Regions from separate parts of the Mesorhizobium sp. ORM8.1 genome, predicted to be linked through region 1. Evidence: riboswitches for the same ligand, from Rfam matches in the RefSeq annotation. Region 1 holds a riboswitch; each other region holds the start of a gene.
What was found. Region 1 has a riboswitch for cobalamin ahead of ACVDG8_RS03225 (DUF1636 family protein). Riboswitches for the same ligand answer to the same signal wherever they lie in the genome.

Region 1 (7,081 bases):
ACAACGGCGTGCCGACCGAGACATACTGGCCGAGCTTGAAGGAGGCGGCCTGGTAGACGATGCCGTCGGCCGGCGCCTTCACCGTGGTCTGCGCAAGGTCGTAGGCCGCCTTGTCGCGCGCGGCCAAAGCCGCCATCACGCTCGGATGCTTATCGGTCTCGATGTCGGGGTTGCCGCCAAGCGCCGCCTTGGCGCTGACGATACCCTGCCCTGCGACGGCCAGCTGCTGCTTGGCCTTGTCGAGGTCGTTGCGGGCCTGATCGAGCGACGATTTGGCATTGATGCCCTTTTGCGCCAGATCGGCGGCGCGGTTATATTGCGACTGCGCGTAGTCGACCTCGCTGCTCGCCGACTTCTCCTGCGCCATCGACTGGCTGTAGGCGGCGCGCAGCTGTTCGACATTGAGGCGCGCGCCGGCAACCGCGGCGTCGGCCTGGGCCAGCGCTATGCGGTAGGGCTCGGGATCGATGATGAAGAGAAGATCACCCTGCTTGACCGTCTGGTTGTCGGCAATGCCGACCTGGACGATGCGGCCGGCCGTGTCGGAAACGACCGAAATCCTGGCCTGCTGCAGATTGGCGTTCTCGGTTTCCTGATAGCGGCCGCCGGTCACCCAAACATAAGCGCCGCCGGCAAGCAGCGCCAACGGCAAGGCGACCATCAAAAGCATGCGGCCGAGGCGGCGCTTCTTCCTAGGCGCTGCCGGCGCCGGCAGCGGCTCGGCCGCCACGGCGACGGGAGCAGCCGGCTGGGCCGGCGCTTCGAGCTTGGTTACGTTGTCGTCTTCTCTCTTGGCTGCCGCGCTCATGCCGCCGCTCCCTGCTTACCCGTTATCTCCAGGGATGCCTCGCCGTCCGTCAGGTTCTGCACGATCGTGTCCAGCACCCGGATCAGCACGCGCCGATCTTCCGGCGATACGCCGGTAAGCGATTGCTCATAGACCTCGCCGGCAAGGCTCTTGACGTCGGTGTAGGCGGCGGTTGTCTTTTCGGTCGGGAAGATCATGCGTACGCGCCGGTCGGTCGCGTCCTGACGACGCTCGATCCAGCCGCCCTCCTCCATCCGGTCGACGAGGCGCGAGACGCTGATCGGCTCGATTTCGAGCAGCTCGGCCAGCCGCGCCTGCGTGATGCCTTCCTCCTTGGCGACACGCACCATCAGACGCCATTGCGCCGACGACAGGCCAAGCCCGCGGGCGCGCGTCTCGAAACGCTTGCGCATCAGGCGTTGCACGTCGTGGATCAAAAATCCCAGTCTATCGATGCCATCTGAAACCATGAGCGATAGATATAATAAGCGTGCTTACTATTCAAGTGGGGGACGTTGCTCCAGAAGCCAAGGAAATCAAAGCCGGTTACGCATCAACGTTGTGACGACGAAGAAGGCGCCGAGCGAACTGGTGATGATGCCGATCGGCAATTCCTGCGGCGGCAGCAGCGTGCGGGCAATGAGATCGCTGGCCAGAAGGAGGATGGCGCCGAACAGCGCGCAGGCGACGATCAGGTTGCGGTGCAGCGGGCCCGAGAGCGGCCGGCTGAGATGCGGGATCATCAGGCCGACGAAGCCGATGACACCGGCGACCGCGACCAGGATGGCGGTGGCCAGGGCCGCGACGAGGAATGTGACTTTGCGCATGCGCGCGACCGGTACGCCCAGGCTTTCGGCAGCACTTTCGCCGGCCAGGAATGCATCGAAGCGGCGATGGTTCCACAGCCCGTAGACGAGGATGATGCCGGCGCCCAGCACGGCCAGGCCGATATTGTCCCAGCGCGCCAGGCCGAGCCCGCCCATGGTCCAGAACAGCACGGAATGGGCGGCGCGCTGATCGCCGGCAAAGACGAGATAGTTGGTCAAAGCGGTGAACAGGAACGATACGGCAAGGCCGGCGAGGATCATCCGCTCAGGGCCCTGCCCCCGCACCCGCGACACAAGCAGCAGCACGATCGCCGCCGCCAGTATGCCGCCGGTGAAAGCGGCGAGCGGCAGCGTCCAGATGCCGAACGTGTCGCCGAAGACGGTGATGACGGAAACCGCGCCCGCCGCGGCACCCGAAGAAAGGCCGAACAGGAACGGATCGGCGAGGTCGTTGCGGGTAACCGTCTGCAGCAGCGCGCCGACCACGCCGAGGCCGGCGCCGACCGCGATCGCCAGCAGCGTGCGCGGCAGCCTGAGGTCGACGACGATGCTGCCGACCGGGCCGGACGGGCTCTCGCCGCCCAGCCCGGCCGCGTGCGCCAGCGCGCCGATCACCTCGCGCAACGGTATCAGGGTCGAGCCATAGGCGATCGACGCAAGCGCCAGCGCGGCGAGCAACGCCGCGCCGAGCATGATCGACAGAGCAAACGATCGGTGGCGCAAGGTCAGAACGCTTCCGGGTGCATGGCCCTGGCGATCTTACCGATCGCCTCGATGTTGGCGGGGCCAGGCGTCAGCTCGGCATAGCGGAGCGCGACAAAGCGCTCGTTCTTGACCGCGCCCGTCTCCTTCATCGCCGGATGCGATTTGAGGAAATCGAGCAGCTTCTTGTAGCCGCCGCCATCCTGGTAATCGAGCAGGATCAGGAATTGCGGATTGCGCGAGGCGACCGTCTCCCAGTCGGTGTTGCCCCAGCTCGTTTCCATGTCGGCCATGATGTTCTCGCCCCCGGCGGCGGCTATCATGGCGTTGGGGATGGCGAACTTGCCGGCGGTGAAAGGCTTGTCCTCACCGGAATCGTAGAGGAAGACGCGCGTGCCCTTGCGGTCGCCGACCTTGGCGGTGATGTCTGCAAGCTCCGTCTTCCAGCCCGCGACAAGCTTTTCGGCTTCCGTCTCCTTGCCGAAAATCCTGCCGAGCTTCTCGACGTCGCCATAGAGCAGGTCCATCGAAGCGGCCGGCCGGTTCTTGTCGAGATGGACGCAGCTTTCCGTCAGCACCAGCGTCTTGATGCCATGCGGGGCGAGCGTGTCGGGCGTCACGTCGCCGCCCGGCTTCATGCCGTAATACCAGCCGGCGAAGAAGAAATCGGGCTGCACGGCAACAAGGTTCTCCACTGTCGGATATTTCGGCGCGAGTTCCGGGATCGAACCCTGCTCGGCCTTGAATTCCGGGCCGACCTTGTACCAACCGGTGATGCCGGTGAGCCCGACGATCGAGGGCTGCAAATGCAGCGCGAAGGCCATCTCGGTCATGTTGAGGTCGTGGATGACGGCGCGCTTCGGCGGCGCGTCGAAGGTGAGCGGCTCGCCGCAGCTGTCGACGGTGACCGGAAAGGCGAAGGCGGCGGACGCGACAAGCGAGAAGGCGAGCGACAAGGCGAGGCGTTTCACGGGCGTGGTGCTCCTTTTTGGATCGGCTGGTTCAGAAGGGTGAAGAGGTACGGTTGGGCAGGTCGAAGACAGTGAGCTCGCGATCCTCGGTCGGGTGCGGCAGGCGCAAGACGTCGATGCCGAACACGTCGCGGATGAGCGGCTGCGCCAAGGCCTCGCGCGGTGGCGCCAAGGCGTGCAGCCTGGCGCTGCTCATCACCGCCACGCTGGTGGCGAAGGGCGCGACCAGCGCAAGATCGTGCAGCACGGCGACGACGGTCATACTGAGCCTGGCGACAAGGTCGAGCAACTCGCCGCGGGCGCGCGGGTCGAGATGGTTGGTCGGCTCGTCGAGGAACAGGATTTTCGGCTGCTGCGCGATGGCGCGCGCAAGCTGGGCGCGCTGGCGCTCGCCGCCGGAGAGCGAGCCGATGCCACGCCCAAGCAAAGGCTGCAGCCCGGTGCGGCGCAACGCCTCGACAACGATGTCGCGATCTTCATGCCTGCGCCTCAGGCCCGCATGCGGCACGCGGCCAAGCTCGACATAGTCGATCAAAGCCAGCCTTGGATCAGGCTGGTCGGTCTGGCCGACGACGGCGATGCTCAACGCCCGTTCTGCGGTCGTGATCCGGTCCAGGCGGCGGCCGGACAGGCGCACCTCGCCGGCGCTCGGCCGCAGCGCGCCGCACAGCATGCGCAAAAGCGTGGTCTTGCCGGCGCCGTTGGGGCCGATGATGGCAAGGCGCTCGCCGACCGCCAGCGACAGGCTGACATCCTCGACCAGCACGCGACCGCTGGCCGTCGCGCTGAGATCATGGGCTTCGAGCAGCGGCGCGCTCATTTCACTTGCTGCCAAGCCCTGCCCTTGGCCGGGATGCGCGCCAGCGTCTTGCCGGCGAGCCGGGCCGGCCGCTGGCCGCAATTGCACCAGCCGTCGACGAGCGACGCATAGAGCCTGGCAAATTCGACCAGCGCGCCCGCATCGGTGCCGCTACCGACCGAGCCGAAGAGGTAGGAAGCCTTGCCTTGCGCCTGGAAGGCGGCGGTCAGCGGCCGCGTGCAGCCGGCCATGCAATCGACGGTCTCGATCGCGAAGAATGGCGCATCGTAACCGGGAAGCCTGGACTGTAGGACGGCGCACGGAGCTTCGCCGGAGCGGTGCCCGGTCACGGCATCGCGGCAAAGCGAACACACGATGATGCGATGGCTAGGGTCTTCCGACATTCCGTCACTTTCCAAAATCGCGACGGAAGAAAGCCGGACGGCCGACAGGGGCGCCCGCGTCTCCTCCCGGCACACCCCGTCCGGTCAACTCGTGTCGATGGCAGGTCTCCTGGCTCGCGGGTCGTCGCGCCATCCGCCTTCCCAGCCTTGCCGGCCAGTGGCGTTTCGGATGGAACTCGCCGCTCACAGTTGCGGGGGCAGCCACGGGGTCGACCAAAGGTCTCACCGTGTTCCCTTTTCACCTCTCGCCTTGCGGCGCGAGGACCATGACGCGCAAAGCGTAGTTTGTCCGGGGCAGAGTCGCAACGGGCACCAATCGAACATGCGAAATCAATCTTATCTGATATGTAATAACATTACAAACACATCGAGATGCCGCTTGTCAACCGCTTGCAAACTTTGCGTCTTCGCCCAGTGCGCAATTTCGATCAAACTCGCCCCCGGCGCGGTCGCTAGTTTCGGCTCGCCAAAATGCGAGGAACCATGAACCCGACCGAGAAAGCGCTGTGGTTTGTCGAAAGCCATCTGCCGGATGCGATATCGCTCGACGATGTCGCGCAAAGCAGCGGCGTGTCACGCTTCCATGTGACGCGCGCCTTCGGCGCCGCCACCGGTCGGTCGGTAATGGGCTATATGCGGGCACGCCGCCTGAGCGAAGCGGCGCGCCGGCTTGCCGGCGGGGCGCGCGACATCCTCTGCGTCGCGCTCGATGCCGGCTATGGTTCGCATGAGGCGTTCACGCGGGCCTTTCGCGAGCAGTTCGGCACCACGCCGGAGCTGGTGCGCGCGCAGGGCTCGACCCGGAATCTCGACCTCGTGGAGCCTATTTTGATGGACAGTTCCCTACTCACGACACTCGCGCCGCCGCGCTTCGAAACCAGCCGGCCTTTCCTCATCGCCGGGCTCGGCGAGCGCTACAGCTGCGAGTCCGCGGCCGGCATTCCGATGCAATGGCAACGTTTCGCCCCTTATATCGGCCACATCCCCGGACAGGTGCCCGACGCCTTCTACGGCGTCTGCACTAATGGCGACGATGCCGGCAATTTCGATTACATCGTCGGCGTCGAGGTGACGGATTTCTCCGACCTGCCCAAGGATTTCTATCGCGTCCGGGTGCCGGCGCAGAAATACGCCGTGTTTTCGCATCGCGAGCACATCTCGACCATCCGCCGCACCATCAACACGATCTGGAACAGCTGGCTGCCGGCCTCCGGCCACGAGATCGCCGACGCGCCCGAATTCGAGCGCTACGGACCGGAGTTCGACGCCCACACCGGCAATGGCGGGCTGGAGATCTGGGTGCCGGTGAAATCATAGCGTGGCATACCGGACGGGCCGCGTTTGACGGCCCGTCCGAGCGCGGCGCTATTCCACTGTCGATACGACTTCATAGAGGCCAGGATTGGCTTGCCCCAACGCCTTGTTGCGTTCCAGGAAACCCTGCCTTTGCAAATGCTCGAAGACCCTGCGCATGGCCGCCTGATCGTCGGTTTGGGCATAGTTGACGACATGACGGCCATCGAGGCTTCGATGCAGACTGGCCGATAGCCAGCCGGGAACCGCGCGGCAACTCATTGCCGCCTCCTGCAGCAGATCGATCAACGCCTGCTGGCCGCCCTCCGGTACGGTGAAGACGTTGATCTGGGTGATGACGCCGATGTTGGCGCGAATGATGGGCATTGCTTTCTCCTTCGGTTGGCGCCCGGCACACGAAGGATTCTTTCGAAGACCTCGCACGCCAAGCCGGGCGCAAGGGCACGCCTCGAGCTTGCCGTGGGTTCCCGCATGGGGCGGGAACGGAGCTTCCATCAGGTGAAAGAGAGCGGGCTTACCGGTTGCCGCTCCAGGTCCTTTTCGACGCTTTCGTCATAGCATTGCGCACCACCCCCGGCAAACCGCGCGCGCTAAAGCTCGAGATCCCAGGTCTGGCCGACCAGATCCTTGCCGAAGGAATGATGATGCTCTTCCTCGACCAGCTTGAAGCCCGCCGCCTGGTAGATGCGGCGGGCCGAGCCCAATATGTCGTTGGTCCACAGCGTCAGCGTCTTGTAGCCCTTGGCGCGGGAGAAGGCGATGCACTCGTCGACCAGGCGTGCGCCGATGCCAAGGCCGCGCGCCGAGGGCTCGACATAGAGCAGCCTGAGCTTCGCCACTTCGGATGACTTGCGCACGATAAAGACGGAGCCGACCACCTCGCCCTCGCGCTCGGCGACCCAGGCGCGCTCCCAGTCCGGATTGAACTTCTTGACGAACTCGCCGAGGATTTCGGCGACCAGCGCCTCGTAGGTTCCGTCCCAGCCATAGTCCTGTGTGTAAAGCATGCCCTGGCGGCGCGTGATCCAGCCGATATCGCCGACCTGCAGCGGCCGCAGGATATAAGGCACCTTCGACTCGGGGCGTTCGACGAGCAGGTCCTCGACGGTGCGCATGGCCTTGACCAGCCGGTCCTGATCGGCCGGCGGCAGCTTGTCGAGCAAGGTCGCGACCTGGTCGTGTGAATCCTGATTGAGCGGCGCGAAGGCTTCGCGGCCGGCTGGCGTCAGGGCGATCGCCGAGCGGCGCGCATCGGC
Region 2 (7,081 bases), 1.7 Mb from region 1:
CGCCGACGGCCCGCTCGATGATCTTCGTCACACCCGACGGCGAGCGCTCGATGAACACCTATCTCGGCGCCTGCGTCGAGCTCGGCCCGGAGGACGTCGAGGCCGACAAGGCGTCGGGCGCCAGGGTCACCTATTTCGAAGGTTATCTCTGGGATCCGCCGCGAGCCAAGGAAGCGATCCGGCAGACGGCGAAACTGGCGCACGCGGCAGGCCGCGAAGTGTCGATGACGCTGTCGGATTCGTTCTGCGTCGACCGCTACCGGGGCGAATTCCTCGACCTGATGCGCTCGGGGACGGTCGACATCGTCTTTGCCAACAGCCACGAGATCAAGTCGCTCTACCAGACATCGTCCTTCGACGAGGCGCTGGCGCAGATCTGCAAGGACTGCAAGATCGCCGCCGTCACGCGGTCTGAAAAAGGCTCGGTCATCGTGCGCGGCGACGAGACCGTGGTCATCCAGGCTACCGCCATCAAGGAGCTGGTCGACACGACCGGCGCCGGCGATCTCTACGCCGCCGGCTTCCTGCATGGCTACACGCAAGGTCGCGACCTCAAGACCTGCGGTGACCTTGGCTCGCTGGCGGCCGGACTGGTGATCCAGCAGATCGGCCCGAGGCCAAGACAGAATCTGCGCCGCGAGGCCGAGCAAGCCGGGTTGTTGTAGGCGGCATTTCGACAAGGTGCTGCCCACCGCACTTGCTGCAGGGCTGTTAAGACAAGCGCGTCTAAATCGAAATGTCGCGTGCCCGTCCGTGAAGGATGGCGGTTTTCTCCAAATTTCAATTTTGCAGGCTCAGGAACGTTGTCGCACCTCGGGCCGGTACTGCCGGCCGATCATGCTGGCCAGCACGCCCAGTTTTGGCGAAACTCGTTTAAGCCGGGATCGTGTGACCGGCAGATTGCCCGAGCAGCGAGGCACCACCGGCGCACGGCGCAAATGGCTCAGCTCTACCGCGACCTGCGACTTGAGAACACGCCGTAAACGACGATTTCACATAAACACATAAACATTTCTTTATGCGACATTGACAGCAGAGCGACCTGCTGCGATTGTCTGCATGTCGTGGTTCTCCGCAAGGCGTTGCCGTAGCGGAGCTAAGAGGGAAGCCGGTGCAATGCCGGCGCTGCCCCCGCAACTGTAAGCGGCGAGCCAACCCAACAATGTCACTGGGGCGAACTGCCCCGGGAAGACGGGGCAGAGGCTGTGACCCGCGAGCCAGGAGACCTGCCACGGTGAACAACGTCCATGGGCGGGGTGTCTGGTGGCCGCGGTAGCTCGGCGTTGATGCCGGCCTGCTAGCGCCTCCCTTGTCCCCGCCCCCAACCATCGGGGTATGGAATGAATGTCTCCCAACAAGTTCCCATAGCAACGCTTGGCGTGCCGCGTATCGGTCGCCGGCGAGAACTGAAATTCGCGCTTGAAAGCTACTGGTCCGGAAAATCGTCTGCTGACAACCTTCTGGCGACGGCAAAGGCGCTCCGTGCAGCCAGTTGGAGCGAGCAGCACGACCGCGGCGTGTCGAAAATCCCGTCGAACGATTTCTCACTGTATGACCATGTGCTCGACACCGCAGCAATGCTCGGCGCCGTGCCAGCTCGTTACGGCTGGACGGGCGGCGAGGTCCCGCTCGACATCTACTTCGCGATGGCGCGCGGGACGCAAGGCGATGCCGCGGGTTGCGGACACGCCAGTCACGAGCGTGCGGTTCAGGGGCAGCGCGTAACCGCGATGGAAATGACCAAATGGTTCGACACGAACTACCACTACATCGTGCCGGAGCTGGGCGAGGATCAAACATTCGCCCTCTCGTCGACGAAACCAGTCGATCACTTTCTGGAGGCAAAAGGGCTCGGCATCCATACACGCCCGGTTATCCTTGGACCGGTCACCTTCCTCAACCTGGCGAAGTCTCCCGACCACGGTTTCAATCCCATAGCGCTCCTACCGCGGCTGCTGCCCGTCTACGAGCAACTCCTGCGCAGGCTGGAGCTCTCGGGGGCCGACTGGGTGCAGATTGATGAGCCGGCGCTTGTGCTCGACCTTAACCCGAACGAACGAGCTGCCTTCGAATTCACCTACGGGCAGCTGTCGAAAGCCGCGCCCGAGTTGAAAATTATGCTGGCCACCTATTTCGGGCCGCTGGGAGACAATCTCGATACCGCGCTTTCACTGCGCCTGGCGGGCCTACATCTCGACCTCGTGCGCGCTCCCGAGCAGTTGGATACGGTTGGTCGGCTCGCACCGAAGGATCTGGTGCTCTCACTTGGCTTGATCGACGGCCGCAATGTCTGGCGCGCGAACCTGACTGCCATTCTCGACCGCATCAAGCCGATCGTTGCCGGCTGGCCGCTGGACCGCGTCGAGATTGCGCCTTCGTGCTCGATGCTTCATGTGCCGATCGACCTTCGGATGGAGACCGCGCTCGACGTGGACGTCGGTTCGTGGCTGGCATTCGCCGCCCAGAAGACCGAAGAGCTGCTCGTACTGGCCCAAGCCTTGTCCGAAGGCAGAGAGGCCGTAGCGGGCGCGCTGAAGGCTTCTGAAGAGGCGGCCGCTGCGCGCGCAATGTCGGGAAAGGTCCATGATCCGCTCGTCCACGGGCGCGTAAGCAGCATTGACGGCGCCATGAAGCAACGAAAGAGCGCATTTGCCAAGCGCTCGAGAGTCCAGGCTGACACGCTCGGGCTGCCGCCGTTCCCCACGACGACCATCGGGTCCTTCCCGCAGACGCCCGAGGTGCGCAGGGCGCGCTCCGCACATGCCAAGGGCCGACTGAGCTATATCGACTACCAGGCCTTCCTGAAGAAGGAGACGGAGGCGGCGGTCCGTTGGCAGGAGGAGATCGGGTTGGACGTGCTGGTGCACGGCGAGTTCGAACGAAACGACATGGTGCAGCATTTCGGGGAGCAGCTGTCCGGCCTCGCCTTCACCCAGCATGGCTGGGTGCAAAGTTACGGCTCCCGGCTTGTGCGCCCTCCCATCATCTTCGGCGACGTATCACGGCCCAATCCGATGACGGTTTCCTGGTGGCAATTTGCCCAGTCGCTGACGAAAAAGCCGGTGAAGGGCATGCTCACCGGCCCAGTGACGATCCTCAACTGGTCTTTTGTTCGCGACGACGTACCCCGCGCCGAGGCCTGCTGCCAGATCGCGCTCGCCATCCGCGATGAAGTGGCCGACCTGGAAAGAGCTGGCGCAAGGGTGATCCAGATCGATGAGGCCGCCTTTCGCGAAGGCTTGCCCCTGCGGAAGTCGGATTGGAAACATTATCTCGGCTGGGCTGTCGAATGCTTCCGGATCGCTTCGACGGGTGTAGAGGACGCGACCCAACTTCACACGCACATGTGCTATTCGGAGTTCAATGAGATCATCGATTCCATCGCTGAACTGGACGCGGACGTAATTTCGATCGAGACGTCGCGCTCCAAAATGGAACTGCTAGACGCCTTCACCAAGTCCAAATATCCGAACGAAATCGGCCCCGGGGTCTACGATATTCACTCACCAAGTGTCCCGGAAATCGGCGAGATTTTGCACCTTGCCCAACTTGCCCGCGAGCGACTGTCGGACAGCCAACTATGGGTCAATCCAGACTGTGGTCTCAAAACAAGGAAATGGGAGGAGGTCCGCCCTGCCCTCATCAACATGGTCGCTGCAGCACGCGCGCTGCGGGAGAATGTCCAGACGCAGGCCGCTGGGTCCCTGTGACGGCAAACATGTGACCAGCTGGCTTCGCGGATAATTTGAGGCAGAAAGGACGCCATCGAAAAGTCGCGCGCAAGTCGGTAGGCACGAGTGGGGCCCCGCCCTCGTCGTCTAGCCGAAGGCCCCGCTGGACGACTGAGCCCGCAGGGCAGGATCTGGGAAGCCGCTTCTGGTCAGAGGACGGATGATCTAGATCACGAGGTCGACAAGGCGGCTTCGTCCATGAGCTTCTGGTTCTGACACAGCCAGCGGTCAACAGACCCTTCACCGAGGGGCACACGTTTGCGGATGCCGCCTGTGCGTCCGCACTATTGAGATATCGCGGTGAGATCGACCATCGAGAGCATCGTGTCGATTGACTGCGTGGCATGTTGCTGACAATCGACAACATAGCCATGGCCCCGAGCCGAAGCTGCGACCCTTTATTCGTCCCATGAGTTGAAACTTCGCTGCATCTGGCGTGGCGCTTGCTTCGCTTCCGCTGGGGTTCGAACTGGGTTTTCACGCGCACGACTCGCGGTAGAGTGTTGCTTCGACACCAGCCGCCAACATCACGATCGGTCCAAAGATCTCAGCTGTGCTCTCCCAGCCGCCTTTCCGTTGTGCGAGCTACCGGAGGAGAGGCGAGGAGTGGAATCAAACCAAGGTGTAAGGAGCATCTGATGTCGAACATGATGAAGGCACTGGTGAAGGCCAAGGCCGAGCCGGGCATCTGGATGGAAGAAGTGCCGGTGCCGGAGATCGGCCCTAACGATGTGCTGATCAAGATCAGGAAGACCGCGATCTGCGGCACTGACGTGCACATCTACAATTGGGACCAGTGGGCGCAGAAGACCGTGCCGGTGCCGATGGTCACCGGCCATGAGTTCGTCGGCACCATTGCCGATTTCGGCGCGGCGGTCACCGAATACAAAGTCGGCCAGCGGGTGTCGGGCGAAGGCCACATCGTCTGCGGCCATTGCCGCAATTGCCGTGCGGGCAGGGGCCATCTGTGCCGCAACACGCTCGGCGTCGGCGTCAACCGTCCAGGCGCCTTCGGCGAGTATCTGGCGATCCCGCAGCACAATGTGGTGCCCATCCCCGACGATGTGCCCGATGAGGTCGCCGCGATCTTCGATCCCCTGGGCAATGCCGTCCACACCGCTTTGTCTTTCGACCTCGTCGGTGAAGATGTGCTGGTCACCGGCGCCGGGCCGATCGGCATCATGGGCGCGCTGGTAGCGCAATGCGTCGGTGCGCGAAAAGTGGTGATCACCGACATCAATCCGGTGCGGCTGGCGCTGGCCAAGAAGCTCGGCGTCCAGCATGTCGTCGATGCGTCGAAGGAAAAGCTGCGCGACGTCATGCCGGTGCTCGGCATGACCGAGGGTTTTGACGTCGGCCTCGAAATGTCGGGCGCCGCCCCCGCCTTCCGCGACATGATCGACACCATGAACAATGGCGGCAAGATCGCCATTCTCGGGATTGCGCCGACCGGCTTCGAGATCGACTGGAACAAGGTCATCTTCAAGATGCTGCATCTCAAGGGCATCTACGGCCGCGAGATGTTCGAGACCTGGTACAAGATGATCGCCCTGGTCCAAGGCCCGCTCGATGTGAGCGGACTGATCACGCACCGCATCGGCATCGACGATTTTCAACTAGGCTTCGACGCGATGCGCAGCGGCAGCTCGGGCAAGGTGGTAATGGATTGGTAGGGCGACTGTCGGCGTAACCTCACTAAGGTGCTGACGGGGCAGCATGCTGGCCTGCCGGAGATCTCCGTGCGGGAGCATGGCTGGTACAAGCAATGGCCTGCCACCCACGTGCGACGCTCAATCGTGCCGCGACTTATCACGGCCCAATCGGACGGCGGCGCCTGTGGCAATTCGCCAGATCGGTCAAGGAATGTCACTGGCCTCGACGCGATCGCCTGTTTTACCAATGCCTAGGATCAAGGTCGAGGCGTTGTGCGCGTTTCAGTTGGTAAGATGGGATATGTGATCTCCGGTGGCTTTCCGGTCACCGAATGAAGGTAGGCAACGATCCGATCGATTTCGATTTGCGCTAGCTCTTGGCCAAGCTGGGTGGTGGCCATGATGGCGACCGCCTCGCTCAGGTCCCAGACCTTGCCCGAATGAAAGTATGGCGCGGTGATTGCTACGTTGCGCAGCGATGGCACGCGGAAAACATAGGAATCCTCCGGTACATTGGTGACGACAAATCGTCCCTTGTCGTTCTCCGGCAGAATGTCGGCGCCAGGCTTCTCAACCACGCCGAATGGATAATAGCCGTCTCCACCGATATTAACACCGGAATGGCAGGACGAGCAGCCCTTTTCCATAAAAAGGGCCAGGCCCTGTTTCGCTTTGAGATCGATGGCGGTGTCATCGCCATTGAGGTAGGCGTCGAAGGGGGCCGGCGTGACCAGTGTCGTCTCGAAATCTGCGAGTGCATTGGCTGCGTTGTCGAGGGTGATGGGTTCGGCCTCCCCCGGGAAAGCTGACTGGAACCACTCCACATATTGCGGCATCGATTTGAGCGTCTCGACCACTTGGTGCGATGTGTTGGCCATCTCGGCACCGGCCTGTATCGGCCCTTTGGCCTGAGCTTTCAGGTCTTCGGCGCGACCGTCCCAAAACTGCGATTTGTTGAAAACGGAGTTAAACACCGTCGGCGCGTTGCGCTGCCCCTTCTGCCAACCATGGCCAATCGACGTTTCACGATTGTCGTCACCGCCGGTGGCCAGGTTGTGGCACGAGTTGCAGGAGAAAACGCCTGAGGACGAGAGGCGTGTATCGAAGTACAGCGCCTTGCCGAGGGCAATCCTCTCTGGCGTGCTCGGGTTGTTGGTGATTGCCGGTATGGATGGCAAAGGCTTGAAGATGGCCAGTGCCGTTTCTCTGAGGTCTGGCGGAAGGGACTGCTCAGCAAAAGCTGTGGCAGCCACAAGCGCAACAGCCACCGCAGGCAATAGAATTTTCATAGATGGAGTCCTTACGATGTGCACGGAAACCATTGTCCACATGCGGCCTGCGAACGCCCTGCGCTAGATCAGTGGATCAAGGGAATGGTGCCTGTCGACCAAGCCAATCGAGCGGCGGAACAGTGACTGCGATTTATCGCCGGCGGCCGATACCAACAGTGGCGGGCGCGCAATCGCTGTTTGTTCGCTGAGGGTTTGGCCGGTTCTGTTGCCTGTCGCCCAATGCTGGCGCAACGCCGACCTGTTTCATACGCGCAGGGTTGTCTGCCCCATCAAGTGCACCGCTCATGGTGCTTACAAATTTTCTGCATTGTCCTCTCGCAACTCAAACCGACAAGATCGCGACTGAACGGCGGATACCGGGCGCTTATGGACGGCGATTTCCGAGGAGATCAGGGTCGCGACAGCC
Region 3 (7,081 bases), 2.9 Mb from region 1:
AATGACGACGCCGTATCTATTCATTACATGAACCGCCAATCCGCCAGTTTCTTCAGTTCGAAAATGCCGTCTATGGGCCTGAGCGACGGATCGGCCCTGCGACGCTTCATGGATTTATAGATGGCGCGCATGAACTCGCGCGATTGGACATCTTCCTGGCGCGTCATGTTGCCCGGATGCCGCCGGTAGTAAAGCGCCAACGTATCCGGCAACACGTATCGCGGTCCGATCTCGAAGCAGCGCAGCAGATAATCGGTGTCTTCGGCCTGAATGAAATCCTCGTCGAAGCGGCCGATCCGCTCGACCAGCCGACGCGAGAAGATCGCGGCCGACAGATGAATGCCGCGAACGCTGATGCTGTTGCTGTCAACCGCCGGCTCCAGGGTCTCGTCGTCGATCCTGTCGACCAGCATCATCCTGGAATAGGTGAGCGCAAGGCCGGGATCCTGCCGAAAAAGGTTCAAATCGGCCTTGAACCGTCCGGCCGGCGAGATGTCGTCCGAATCCAGAAAAGTCACCAGGTCCGTCTCCGGCCTGAGCTGACTGAGCCCACTATTGCGCGCTCGGGTCACGCCCGTGTTTTCCTGCCGGAACAGCCGGATGCAAGAGGTTTGCTCCATCATCGCGCGCACGGCTTCGGCCGACCCGTCGGTCGAGCCGTCATCGATGACGATGATGTCGAGGTCGGCGGCATCGCGCTGCCTGAGCAATGAGCGAAGTGCTGCGCCGACAAAAGCCTCGCGGTTGTGGATGGGCATGATGATGCTCAGCTTCATGCGCGAACCCGACAGAGTTGCGCCTCGGCTCGATCTGGCTGCACAACACCCAGCATTACATGATCTGCCACTGGGGCGGGCTCTTCAATTCGAAAATGCCTTGCACTGGCCGCAAGGAGGATCCGCCTTGCGCCGTCGCATGGATTTATGGATCGCCCGCAAATGGTTTCGCAGCCGGCCGTCATGCTCCCTGGTGACATTGCCGAGATGACGCCGGTAGTAGATCGCGACCCTGTCCGACAGCGCGTAGCGCGGGCCCGTTTCGAAGACACGCAACAGATAGTCGGTGTCCTCGGCCTGTTCGAACTCTTCGTCGAAACGACCGATACGATCGACAAGCGCACGGGAGAACAGCGCGGCGCTCAGCGAGATCCCGCGGAGCGTCATGCTCCGGCTGCCCGCCGCCGGCTCCAGTGTCGCGTCATCGATCCGGTCGACCAGCATCATCAGCGAATAAGTCAGATCGAGGTCCGGATCGACGCCGAACCTGGCAAGATCACCCTTGAAACGTCCGGGGAGCGAAATGTCGTCGGAGTCGAGGAAGGACACGAAAGCGGTCTCAGGCGGCAGGCACCGCAGCCCTGCATTGCGTGCCTTGGCGACGCCCATATTGGCTTGCTGGAACAGACGGATGCAGGGGTATTGGCTAATCATCGACCGCACCGCCTCGGCCGAACCATCGGTCGAGCCGTCATCGATGACGATGATGTCGAGATCGGCGGCGTCGCGCTGCCTGACCAGCGAACGCAATGCCGAAACGACATAGCGCTCGCTGTTGTAGACAGGCATGATCACGCTCAATTTCATCAGCCGCCCCGTGCGAGGAAATCCGCAATCGTGCCGGCGATTTCCACCGGGTCCCGTCCCAGGGAAAGCTGGTGGCACGGCAGCAGCCGGGTGAGATCGCTGAAGAAGCGAAAACCGCTTTCCCGCTCGCCAGGCATTTGCGCGATGCCCGAGGGCGCCAATGCGATCATGGCATCCCTGCGCGACATCGGCACGATCGAACTCGTCTCGCCGCCGCCGATATGTGGCACCATCAACGCAAAGATGTCCAGACTTGCAGGGATCGGCCTGGGGGCGACGGCTTCAATGTGGAATGTATGCTTGCCTTGCCAGTTGAGGGGGCCGTCGATTCCCAGCCGATTCTTCAAGCCCAGCCGCGCAAACCCCCGGGGATCCTGCTTGAGTGTCGAAAACAGCGGCCGGGCGCTCACGTCGCCCTCGAGATCGACCAGCACATAATCGTCGCCGACACTATCCAGCCCATGGAGCAGGCCGGCAACGACGGTGCCGGATTTCCCGGCGCCGCCGGCGCCGGCCAGCAGCACGCCTTTGCCGTCTAGGCCGAGTGTCCCGGCATGGGCAAGCCGCATGCCGCGGGCGGCATACTCCCAGTGCAGGAAGGCGCGCAGTGGCGAACCCGGCTCCCAGGGCGGAAATGCCTCCGCCGACCGCATCAGCTGGACGCCGATAAGGTGCTCGGGATCGTAGAACTGCCAGAAATCCAGATCGTGGAAGTGATGGCCGCGCAATCCGGCCTCGGCGAGCTCTCGGGCGAAGCCGTGTTCGGTGAAATGCGCGTCGCCCCAATGCGCCGGCTCCGGCAGCTCGCCGATGCCGGGATGGCCGATGAAAATACTGAGTTGCCGCGCGCCCGACCGATCGCCCCTGGTTTCGACGAAAGCCGGACCGATCGCGTCCGCAAGCATACCCTGACCAAGATGTACGGTGATTTCCATCCCGGGCAGGTGGACGGTTCGCGTGACCGGGAAATGCGCAGAGGCGCCTTGCGCGGCCGCAAAGAGATAGCGGGCGTATTCCGATAGGGTTGCCATGGTCACGCGTGGCATGGTCTGTCCCGGCCTAGCCTCGTCTGCATGCGGTTCGTGCGGCGCCGCCTTCTCAGGCCTGCTTAACCGCCGGCCAGCCGAGCGGCTCCTCGACCTCGTGGATCGGGTCGACGATGATCAGGTCGGCAAGGTCGTCGTGGACGCTGACATCGAGCGGCTCGTTGGCCGCCGCGAGCACTGCCGGGAAACCGTCGGGCAACGGCTGTGGCGTTGCATCGGAAGGCGCCAGCAGCCCGAACTCGACCAGTTGCGCAACGAAGGCTTCAAGCGCCGCGGCGTCGATCATCGCCGCCCCGGCAGCGGATCCGATCAGGGCCTGCGTGCCGACCCCTGAGGACAATGCCTGCCAGATCGCGCTGCCAGAATCGGAGAAGCCGAAATACTTGCCGTTGGAGAGATCGAGCACGACAGCTTCGCCGTCGAAGGACTCGAAGACAATATCCTTGCTCGCAACCGCATAGACATCCGAACGATGCATTGGTCCTGACCCCGCTCCGCAAACCCAGCCCGGACGTAGTGACTGGCGCTTATCCCTCGACAACGCCTGTAAACACTCGAACATGCACTGGCAAGGTGAGGGTCATTCAACTGTTGCTGACCCATTTTCGCGATCGATCCATGGTCTCGCATGGATCAGGCCTCGATCTCCAGCGCCGACAACGGCTTCGAGCAGCAGGCGAGGATGAAGCCGTCATCGATCTCATGGTCGAGGATGCCGCCATTGTGGCTCATCTCGACATCACCCGACACCTTCTTCACCTTGCAGGTGCCGCAAAGGCCGAACTCGCAAGCCGCCGGTATGCGCACACCCGAGGCGCGCGCCGTCTGCAGCACGGTCTGGCCGGCAACGCATTCGGCATCGACGCCCGACAGCGCGAAACGGACGGGTGTCACCGCCTCGACCGGCGCGCCTTCGCCATCCGGTGACGCGAACGGTGGCGGGATTTCCTCGACGGCCGGCGCCGCGAAACTCTCCTGGTGGTAGCGGCTCATGTCGAAACCCGACATTTCCAGCATCTGGCGCACCGCGCGCATGAACGGATCGGGGCCACAGCAGAAGACCTCCCGCTCGCGGAAATCGGGGGCAAGCAGCGGCAGCCTGATGGCGTCGATACGTCCCATATGGCCGAACCAGCCTTCACGGCTCGACCGTTCCTCGATCATGAAGCCGAGCGACAGGCCGGGCATGCGGGTGCCGAGCAGCTCGAGCTCCTTGCGGAAGATGATCTCTTCTGGCCGCCGCGCGCAATTGACGAAGCCGACATCGGTCCATGGCGCGCAGTCATTCAGCCAGCGCAGCATCGACATCATCGGCGTGATGCCCGATCCGGCCGAAATGAACAGATATTTCGCGGCCGGATGGCTGTGGTGTGAGAAATCGCCCGCCGGTCCGTAAGCCTTCACGAGCGTGCCGGGCTTCAGGTTGTCGAACATCCAACGCGTGCCGATGCTGCCGCCTTGCGCCTTCACCGTCACCGCGATCGAGAACGGCCGCGACGGTGACGACGACAGCGTGTAGGTGCGCATTACCGGCCCGTCGGCGGCCGGCAATTCCAGCGTGATGAACTGGCCGGGCTGGTAACGGAACCATGTCTGGTTGTCGGAACGGAAGGTGAAGGTTTTGACGTCGGGCGCCTCGTCGGTGATGCCGATCACCTCCAGCATCTGCAGCCGGTCGTTCCAGGGCGTCATTTCGTCGAGATGACGGTAGAGGCCGAGTTCGGTCATGGCGTTCACCCTTCAAACCTTTTCGTTTTGCGCATGTCGTAATCCCAAAACCGCTCAACACTTTCGGGCGACATGCGCTAGGCAACGCTGCGCAGCGCCGGTCGACCATCACTGGCCAGCCGCGACCCAATGAAAGAGGCGTACCATTCGACGAACTGGATCACGCCGCCTTCATGCAGCTCCGAATACGGGCCCGGCTCGTAAGCCGGCGACAGGATGCCGAAGGCGTTCTCCTCGACGATGCGGCGGTCCTGATCGTTGGTTTCGGTCCACACATGGGTCAGCTCGGCAAGATCGTAGTCGACGCCTTCGACCGCGTCCTTGTGCACCAGCCATTTGGTCGTCACCGCCGTTTCGGTGGCGCTGATCGGCAGCACGCGGAAGGTCACCGCATGATCGATCAGGATGTGGTTCCAGGTCGTCGGATAGTGGTAGTGCATTAGCGTGCCGATGCGGTCGGCGCTGACATTGGCCGAGAGGTTTTTCTTGACGGCGCGTTTTCCCGTCATGGTGTAGCTCACGGCGTCGCGCAGCAGCGGAGCGCGGGTGGCGCGATACTGGCCGGCCGGATCGATGCGGAATTTGCTCGGCAGACCGGCCGCCTCGCATTTCGCCCAGTGGGCGACCATTTCCGGGTCGCTCTCGGCGCCGTTGACACCGGTCACGGTCGGGGCTTCCGGGAAAGTCTTGCACAGTTCGGGATGGTTGCCGGCGCAGTGATAGCACTCGCGGTTGTTTTCCCAGACCAGCTTCCAGTTGCCTTTCTCGATGATCGTGCTCTCGAAGGCGACCTTGGTCTCGGCAAGGCGATGCGGCGCAAGGTAGGGCTCGATCATCGCGCGCATCGGTGCAAAGTCGGCGGGTTCCTTTGCCAGGCAGATGAAAATGTAGCCGGCGACGCTTTCGCAGGCGATCGGCTTCAATCCGAACTGGCTCTTGTCGAAACCGTCCGCCATCTGGCGGGCGAACAGCAATCGGCCGTCGAGTTCATAGGTCCACTGGTGATAGGGGCACACCAGCTTCGCCGCCGTGCCCTTGTCGGTGTTGCAGACGCGGCTGCCGCGGTGGCGGCAGGAATTGTGGAAGGCATTGATGTTGCCCTTCTGATCACGCACCAGCACGATCGGATAGTCGCCGATCCGCGCGGTGATGAAACTGCCCGGCTTTGGCAACTCGCAATCATGGCCGATGAACAGCCAGTCGCGGTACCAGATCAGCTCCATGTCGAGCTTGAAGAAGTCGGTGTCGGTGTAGAAAGGCTGTTCCAGCGAATAGCCGGGCTTGCGGCTCTGCAGGAGCCTCAGCATGTCGTCACGCGCATCCATGTCCTGTCCTCATCATCAAGGACTGAACTGGTGGAGATGGAGAAGAAGGGCGGCCACCAGCAAAAACCGGCAAGCGCCATCCGCCTCTTGATCGCCCACCGCGATCAGTCGAGTTCAAATGTCTCGGGCTGGTTTCCGGGCTCTGGAGCTGCCCATGCGGGCGATCGCGACACCTTCCCAGGCCGATGGCCCAGTGGTCTCCCGTTGCGATTTTCACTCCACCACCGTTGCGGGGGCAGCGCCGGATTTCGACCGGCTTCCCAATTCTCCGCTCCGTCACGACGAAGCGGCACCTGAGATGCGACGATCTAATCACGACACGCCATGGTTCCGCCGGTATGAAAACGACATCGCATCCATGCGGCGCGACACGCCTGCCGGCTTGTCTGGGCCCCTATGGCGACATTCTTTGGGACCGGTTGGCAGCGAATCGGCGCTTCGAAAAATGGCTTCGCGCCGATGCGTAACGGCCTCCAAGTGGCTAACAGTATCGAAAAGTGACTATTAGCAGGTTCTAAAATCGAACCGAACGGTTCGTTTCTGTTGACGGTGCGTACAGGAAAGGGTGAACATTGGCACCTTGATACACTTGGTGAGCCAAATGAGAACACTATGTAAACATCTGGATTAATTGCAGAAAAATATGATGGTAGGCATGCTTAGGAAAATTTCAAGATGTGGATTCATGGTCCAGGTGGAAAAACTTCGTGATTGGAATCCGGCAATCGGCTCACCCACATCGGGGCTGTCCGAACGACGCGATTTCATTCCCAAGACACGCCGCTAGACGGACTGAATAAAAATACTGGAGTAGCAAAAATGAAAAAGATTGTTCTCACTGCCGCCGCCCTTCTGGCAATTTCCGGCAGCGCCTTCGCTGGTAGCGACAACTACGGTTCGAAGGCTGCCAATCCGCCGGCCGTTTCGGTCGACTCTTCTTACACCGCCTCGGTCCGCAACGCCGAAGCGGCCACTCAGCTGCCTGTCAAGACGGGCGCCGACCACAACCTTTTCGGCAACAACTAACAGCCGACTTTGAACAGGCGGCGGGCTTGCCCGCCGCCTCGGTCGGATCAAGAAATTCAGGAGCACTAAAATGAAAAAGATCATCCTCGCCGCCGCCGCCCTTTTGGCCGTCTCCGGCAGCGCGTTCGCCGGCAGCGACAATTACGGTTCCAACGGCGCCAACCAGCCGGCCAACGCGGTGGACTCGTCCTACACGGCTTCGGTCAAGTCCGAGCCGGCTGCACAGAAGCCCGTCACCACGGGCGCTGACCACAATCTGTTTGGCAACCACTAACAGCCGAATTCGGACCGGCGGCGGGCTCGCCCGCCGTCTCGGTCCGATCAAGAATTCAGGAGTAAATGAAATGAAGAAGCTCATCCTTGCCACCGCGGC

Region 2: linked by a shared signal. The riboswitch ahead of metE (5-methyltetrahydropteroyltriglutamate--homocysteine S-methyltransferase) and the one ahead of ACVDG8_RS03225 (DUF1636 family protein) in region 1 are both predicted to bind cobalamin.
Region 3: linked by a shared signal. The riboswitch ahead of ACVDG8_RS17770 (aromatic ring-hydroxylating oxygenase subunit alpha) and the one ahead of ACVDG8_RS03225 (DUF1636 family protein) in region 1 are both predicted to bind cobalamin.

Annotation. Positions count from the first base shown of each region.
Region 1 covers NZ_CM132600.1:637,681-644,761, forward strand. The annotation lists gene ACVDG8_RS03200 (HlyD family efflux transporter periplasmic adaptor subunit) at 1-808, opposite strand, end outside; gene ACVDG8_RS03205 (MarR family winged helix-turn-helix transcriptional regulator) at 805-1,278, opposite strand; gene ACVDG8_RS03210 (FecCD family ABC transporter permease) at 1,345-2,328, opposite strand; gene ACVDG8_RS03215 (ABC transporter substrate-binding protein) at 2,361-3,308, opposite strand; gene ACVDG8_RS03220 (ABC transporter ATP-binding protein) at 3,340-4,128, opposite strand; gene ACVDG8_RS03225 (DUF1636 family protein) at 4,125-4,511, opposite strand; cobalamin riboswitch at 4,593-4,795, opposite strand; gene ACVDG8_RS03230 (AraC family transcriptional regulator) at 4,995-5,828, shown strand; gene ACVDG8_RS03235 (antibiotic biosynthesis monooxygenase family protein) at 5,877-6,191, opposite strand; gene ACVDG8_RS03240 (bifunctional helix-turn-helix transcriptional regulator/GNAT family N-acetyltransferase) at 6,416-7,081, opposite strand, start outside.
Region 2 covers NZ_CM132600.1:2,383,103-2,390,183, forward strand. The annotation lists gene ACVDG8_RS12235 (adenosine kinase) at 1-665, shown strand, start outside; cobalamin riboswitch at 1,049-1,248, shown strand; gene metE (5-methyltetrahydropteroyltriglutamate--homocysteine S-methyltransferase) at 1,365-3,710, shown strand; gene tdh (L-threonine 3-dehydrogenase) at 4,370-5,404, shown strand; gene ACVDG8_RS12250 (cytochrome-c peroxidase) at 5,641-6,672, opposite strand.
Region 3 covers NZ_CM132600.1:3,545,421-3,552,501, reverse strand. The annotation lists gene ACVDG8_RS17795 (glycosyltransferase family 2 protein) at 24-776, opposite strand; partial or broken gene ACVDG8_RS17790 (glycosyltransferase family 2 protein) at 832-1,583, opposite strand; gene ACVDG8_RS17785 (serine kinase) at 1,583-2,629, opposite strand; gene ACVDG8_RS17780 (PqqD family peptide modification chaperone) at 2,682-3,107, opposite strand; gene ACVDG8_RS17775 (2Fe-2S iron-sulfur cluster-binding protein) at 3,263-4,357, opposite strand; gene ACVDG8_RS17770 (aromatic ring-hydroxylating oxygenase subunit alpha) at 4,435-5,682, opposite strand; cobalamin riboswitch at 5,792-5,994, opposite strand; gene ACVDG8_RS17765 (DUF680 domain-containing protein) at 6,502-6,708, shown strand; gene ACVDG8_RS17760 (DUF680 domain-containing protein) at 6,779-6,982, shown strand; gene ACVDG8_RS17755 (DUF680 domain-containing protein) at 7,053-7,081, shown strand, end outside.